2 regions of the Paenibacillus ottowii genome follow, and region 2 is predicted to be linked to the other one. Evidence: riboswitches for the same ligand, from Rfam matches in the RefSeq annotation. Region 2 holds a riboswitch; the other holds the start of a gene.

Region 1 (3,420 bases), 2.3 Mb from region 2:
ATAAATACAGTTGTAATGGCCGTAAACACACGCATAATTTCATTTGCACGGTTGGCGATACTTGATTGATAAGCTTCTCGAAGGTTCCCCATCAAGTCGCGGTAAGTTTCGAAAGTCTCCGAAATTTTCACAGCATTTTCATAAATGTCGCTAAAATATTTTTGCAGTTGATCGTCGATCAGTCGCAAATCCCGTTTGTTCAGGGTGTTAATGACTTCCTTTTGCGGACCGAGCACTTTTTTTAGCCACAGAATCTCACTGCGCAAGCCGATGATTTCGTTCAAATGCGACTTTTTCGTATGCATTAGAATGTCTTCTTCCAGCTTTTCAATGCGAACCTCAATCCGGTCACCAACCAGAAAATAGTTGTCAACGATCAAGTCAATCAACAGATACATAAAACGGTCAGGCTGGCTGACTTCCTGCTCCCACAACAAAGGCTTGAGGGTACGAAGCTCATTGATTTTCTGCTTGGTCACCGTAATGATAAAATGGCGGCCGAGAAAAATATTTAAAGCACGCAAAAATATTTCTTCATCATCAAAACGAATGCTATTTACAACGATAAAATAATGGCTTTCATAAATTTCAATCTTTGGGCGCTGTTCTTCTTCACTCAAACAGTCTTCTACTGCAAGATCATGCATGGAAAATAAGGGCTGAAGCACTGCCAGATCCTCGACATCGGCATCAATCCAATAAAAGCCTTCTGCCGGTGCAGTGAGCGCCATTTCAATTTCTTCGACAGGGGTAAAAACCCCGTTGTTGACCAAACGGATTTTCATATATAGTCACTCCTTATGCTCCGTCGTAACGGAAATACGTTTACCTTAAGCATAAGGAATGGACTCAGTTGCCAGTTAGCCGGTTCGGGTAAGCGTGCATAACATCAAAAGCAGGAGGCTTTTGGAGCATGCAGAGCCTGGCGTCCCGTCTTTCGGCAAGCTGAAGTCATTCCTATGCTGTTGTTCAGGGATCGCCGCCTATTCGGACTCGGGTCGCCTTCCATTCCGGATTCACCTCACAAATGTTCTTTTTTAGGTTGCCACAGTACCGCAGAAAACACTCTCAACTACACTGCTGCACCATATTTTTGCCTATTAGCACTTGTATAGTATAACGCTCGACCTACGGCCTTTCAAGCGCAAAATCAAGGGCTAAATGAACAGCAATCATATGAGCTTCTGCGATAAGGGGATATGATTTAACCTATGGAAAAGGTAGACAAAAGGTGAATGCAGGATACAAATTTACAAACCCATCTTGACGAAGCCCAGCCGATGCATTAAAGTGAACAACAAGAACTTTGTGAACGCAAAATGAATATAGCGAAATCTTATCAAGAGCAGGTGGAGGGACTAGCCCGATGATACCCGGCAACCGGCGATTTTAATCGCACGGTGCTAATTCTTGCAGGACTCGCGCTTTGTACAAAGAGCGCAGCCCTGACAGATGAGAGAGGCGCATATGGATACAAATATGACCTTTCTCTAACCGAGAAAGGTCTTTTTATTATATGCCCGGCATCTCTACCAGACGATTTTCGCACAACTTACCGATCAAGGAGTGAGTTTACATGCCGATTAAAATTCCAGACACACTGCCTGCTAAGGAAGTACTGGAGGGCGAAAATATTTTCGTAATGGATGAAAGCCTGGCCTATCATCAGGATATTCGTCCGTTGCGCATCGCCATTTTGAATTTGATGCCTACAAAGGAAACAACAGAAACTCAACTGTTGCGTCTGGTCGGCAATACGCCGTTGCAAGTGGATGTCACGTTGGTGCATATGAAGTCTCATGTATCTAAAAATACATCGCAAGAATATTTGAATATGTTCTATAAAACGTTTGATGAGATCAAGAACAGTCGTTTTGACGGCATGATTATTACAGGAGCCCCTGTAGAACAACTTGAGTTTGAGGATGTGACCTACTGGGAGGAAATCCGGCAAATCTTTGAGTGGACGAAAACAAATGTTACTTCGACCATGCATATCTGTTGGGCCTCACAGGCAGGCTTATACCATCATTTCAATGTTCCAAAATACGGGCTCGACAGCAAATGCTTTGGGGTATTCCCACACACCGTTATTAAACCTAAAGTGAAACTGCTACGCGGCTTTGATGAACTGTTTTATGCTCCTCACTCTCGGCATACGGAAGTTCGGCGGGAAGATATTGACCATATCGCCGAATTAGAGGTTTTATCCGAATCCGAGGAAGCTGGAGTGTACCTGGTAGCCACGCTTGATGGTAGACAAATCTTTGTAACAGGGCATTCAGAATATGATCCGCTTTCACTGAAATGGGAATACGACCGCGATGTGGCCAAAGGACTGGATGTTGACGTCCCCAAAAATTATTTTCCTAACGACGATCCTGAACGCATACCGCCCTCGATCTGGCGGGCTCATGCCAATTTATTATTTTCAAATTGGCTTAACTATTATGTATACCAAGAAACACCTTATGATATCGGACCCCAGATTTAAAAAGGGGCTTGTCGTTTACCCTTACACAGTACCACCTTGCAGTAGTGCAGCAGTATAGTCTTAGACATCCATTTTTGCAGCATATGTTATAGCACCTACTATGGAAGTGAACAGGAGGATTCATATGAGTGAGAAACAGTGGAAAATCGAAAGCAGATTGGCACAAATCGGTTCCATTGAGGAGCCAGTAACCGGGGCTGTGAATTACCCGATTTACCAATCTACAGCGTTCCGCCATCCCCGTCTGGGTCAAAGCACTGGGTTTGATTACATTCGGACGATTAATCCCACGCGAAAGGTATTGGAAGAGGCTGCTGCTGCACTCGAATCTGGTGATGCAGGCTTTGCTTGCAGTTCAGGTATGGCAGCGCTGCAAACTGTATTTGCATTGTTTGGACAGGGAGACCACCTCATTGTATCGCTGGATCTTTACGGCGGGACCTACCGTTTGCTGGAGCGTATTTTATCTAAATTTGGTGTGACCGCAAGCTATGTGGATACAAACGATCTTGAAGCACTCCAACAGTCATGTCGACCCAATACCAAAGCTGTATTCATAGAAACGCCTACAAACCCGTTAATGATGATTACTGATATTCAGGCGGTGGCTGCATGGGCATCGCAACATGAGTTGCTTACAATTGTAGATAATACGCTGCTAACACCATATTTCCAGCGACCATTGGAACTGGGCGCGGATATTGTGGTACATAGCGCAACCAAATATTTGGGTGGGCATAACGATGTGCTGGCAGGGTTGATTGTTTCCAAAGGAAAAGAACTGTCAGCTGAGATTTCCTTTCTGCACAATTCCATAGGAGCCGTGCTTTCGCCAAGCGACTGCTATCAGTTGATGAAGGGGATGAAGACGTTAGCACTGCGTATGGATCGACATGAGCATAATGCAACAGTGTTGTCTAACTATT
Region 2 (3,420 bases):
TACGTCTCACGATACACTCGATTACACGGGCCGTAAGCTGAATCATGGCAGTAAGGCAATTCTGATGGGAGTAGGCGAGCCTGTTCGTGAATTGCCTCGCACTTATGAGGGGGGCGATCTACCGGGAATTCGTGACATCGAACCCTATTGCGGAGGTTGTCTCGTCGTTTCGGGCGACTCCTTTGAACAGGAGCCTGAGCTCGCTGCACGTGTGTTGGAACGGTTAGCTGCTGGTGAGCAAGAGTGGCCGCTTGTCTTTATCGTGGACGATGCCAAAGAAGTCGTGCGCTCCCAAGCCTCGTTCCTGTGGACGGTATTCACACGCTTCAACCCGGCTACAGATATGTACGCCGATAGCGAAGTACGTCTGCATCACCTGAACTATAAGCTGCCGATTGTAGTGGATGCACGCATGAAGCCGGGCTACCCTGATGAGGTACTGCCGCGTGAGGATATTGTTAAACTTGTAGATCAACGGTGGACGAGTTATTTCGCTTGACGCCTATTAAAGCATCGAACAGCCGGATTTTACAGATATGAAGGAGGCGTGAGCATGATACGCAAGCTGTTGGGCGAGCCCCCACGTGTAAACAGTGGTCTCCTGCTGGATGCCATGAATAGCATGTCAGACATGTTACATTTGCTGGAAAGGCAAATTCAGACCAGTGGTGATCCAACGCATGACTTTCGGAAGGCAGAAATTTTGACACGTGGCCTGATGTCGTCTTTGGATGAACTGGAGCAGAGCCATCATGCTGCCGCCTTCTTCCGTATGAAAGTAAAAGCCGGATACGCCGAAGATATGAGCAAGGATGAAAAATCCGATTATGCTTTATATGTTTTCTTTTATAAGGATGGGTTTGTGCGAGTATTTTCCATTTTGGATAAGCTTGGTAACTGGATGAATGACCTGTATGATTTAAAAACAGGGCAGTATAAGGCGCACTATTCTTATTTTACTGTGTTGCGACAGCTCAAGTATCTCAAAATGCATCCTGCATTGACCGATAATCTAAATGACATCAAGGACACATACAACGATGCTATCAATCGGCTACGTAAGCGGCGAAATACGGAGATACACTATATGAATACGGAAATGCAGGATGATCTCTGGCAACGACACCGTGCTTTATATGGCAAAATCCAACTGGAGGACCTCGATCACCATCTGGAAGATTTGCAGTTGGGTTTGGAAATGGTGTGCCGGTCGCTGTCCAACGTTTTTTCTTATACTACGAAACATTGGGAGAACCGGGCAGTACGCCCATAATTATGACAGAAAATATCCTTTGACAAAGCAATGTAAACTAACTATACTGAAACCTAGTTTCAGAAAAATGCTTGAATTATTTCTAACATAAACTAACGGACAGCTAAAGCTGGAGTTTAACATATTTTTCTTATCCAGAGAGGTGGAGGGACTGGCCCGATGAAGCCCGGCAACCCGTTCTTTCCCGGTGTAATGCACCGGGAGGGAACATATGGTGCTAATTCCTACAAAACCGCTAGAGTTATTGCGGTTTTGGCAGATGAGAAAAGGTTCGCAAGGTGGGGCCCTTTTCATTCTGTGAAAGGGGCTTTTTTGTATAAATAAATAGCGAATTTATACAATCCTGAGAGATGACAACTGGTTAAAAGGGTAAGGAAGAAGTGAAGGAGGTCGCAGCACGTTGATAGAACTTAAGCAATTAACCAAGCATTATGGTAAAGGTAACCGACGCGTTGATGCGCTGTCCGGGTTGAACCTTTCTATAAAGCGGGGAGAAATATTCGGGGTGATTGGTCACTCCGGGGCGGGCAAAAGTACATTGATCCGCTGTATTAATTTATTGGAGCGTCCTACTTCAGGTGAAGTATGGGTAGATGGGGTAAACCTTGTGACTGTAAGTCAATCCCAGTTACAGAAGCAACGTCGAAAAATCGGAATGATTTTTCAACATTTTAATTTGTTGTCATCAGCAACGGTCTATGACAACATTGCATTTCCATTGCGTCTGGTAAACACCCCTAAGCAGGAGGTGGACAAGAAAGTTCACGAGCTGCTGGAGCTGGTGGGGCTAAAAGAACACAGTGGAAAGTATCCGTCACAGCTTTCAGGTGGACAGAAGCAGCGGGTAGGAATTGCACGGGCACTGGCTAGTGATCCTCATGTGTTGCTGTGTGACGAAGCGACGTCTGCGCTTGATCCGCAGACGACAGGCTCTATCCTGAAATTGCTGCTGGATATTAATCAGCGCTTTAATTTGACCATCGTATTGATTACCCATGAGATGCATGTCATCCAAAGTATTTGTGATCGGGTTGGCGTCATTCATCAGGGGGATATCGTGGAGCAGGGCCCGGTGGCAGAAGTATTTTTGAAGCCACAGCACCAGGTGACTAAGGACTTTATCCAGCGGGAGGCAGAACATCCCGAGGAGTTGCAAGCAGCAATTGCAGCCGCAGGTAGCGGGGAATCGGCGCAGGTGGTGCGTATCTCCTTCTTGGGTAGCAAAACTTATGATGCGATTCTGTCGCGTACGGCTCGAAGTACAGGGGTTGATTTTGCAATCTTGCAGGGAACCATCTCTACGATTAAGAACGTACCGTATGGACAGCTGATCGTTCGTTTTGAAGGAAACCCTACAGATATAGAGCACACGCTGCGCGAAGTGTCTGGGCAAGGACTTGATGTGGAGGTGATCGGACAATGAGCGAACTTGATTTTTCACAAGTGAGTTGGGAAGAGCTAGGGAATTCTACGCTGGAAACCCTTCAGATGCTCGGAGCATCTGCATTGTTCACCCTCGTTATTGGATTGCCGCTCGGTATATTGTTGTTTTTGGCAAGCCGTTCCTCGTTGACTCTGATGAAGGTGATATACATTATATTATCCTTCATCGTTAATATTTTGCGTTCTGTACCATTTATCATTTTGATCGTTGCACTTATTCCTTTTACACGATCGTTGGTAGGTACCTCCACCGGGGTACTGGGAACCATCCCGCCATTGGTTATCGGGGCTGCCCCATTCTTTGCACGTCTTGTCGAAACGTCTCTGCGTGAAGTGGACAAGGGTGTCATTGAGGCTGCACAAGCGATGGGGGCCTCGACAGGACAAATTATCCGGCGTGTGCTGTTACGCGAAGCACTTCCAGGCCTGCTGGCCGCATTAACCATTACTGTCGTTACCCTCGTATCGTACACGGCAATGTCCGGTATGATCGGGGGCGGTGGACTGGGTACGCTGGCTATCAACTACGGCTATTATCGTTACGAAACGGCTGTAATGATTGTTGCTGTCGTGCTAATGGTCGTATTGGTACAACTGCTGCAAATGGCAGGAGATCGCCTCGTGCGGCATTATACTCGAAAATAGGGAAAACATATATAGATATCCTTATTGGTCAGGACGTCTGATCCTGAATACTACAAATT

What was found. A riboswitch is a leader RNA that binds a small molecule or an ion and turns the genes downstream of it on or off. The one in region 2 is predicted to bind S-adenosylmethionine.
Region 1: it holds a riboswitch for S-adenosylmethionine, as region 2 does, so the genes downstream of both, metA (homoserine O-acetyltransferase MetA) here and ACQQ6X_RS20160 (methionine ABC transporter ATP-binding protein) in region 2, are expected to answer to the same signal.

What each region holds. Positions count from the first base shown of each region.
Region 1 is NZ_CP191577.1:2,012,437-2,015,856, reverse strand. It holds gene corA (magnesium/cobalt transporter CorA) at 1-785, opposite strand, end outside; SAM riboswitch class I at 1,334-1,459, shown strand; gene metA (homoserine O-acetyltransferase MetA) at 1,577-2,494, shown strand; gene ACQQ6X_RS09580 (PLP-dependent transferase) at 2,619-3,420, shown strand, end outside.
Region 2 is NZ_CP191577.1:4,330,835-4,334,254, reverse strand. It holds gene ACQQ6X_RS20170 (UbiD family decarboxylase) at 1-499, shown strand, start outside; gene ACQQ6X_RS20165 (Cthe_2314 family HEPN domain-containing protein) at 554-1,273, shown strand; SAM riboswitch class I at 1,401-1,539, shown strand; gene ACQQ6X_RS20160 (methionine ABC transporter ATP-binding protein) at 1,674-2,696, shown strand; gene ACQQ6X_RS20155 (methionine ABC transporter permease) at 2,693-3,361, shown strand.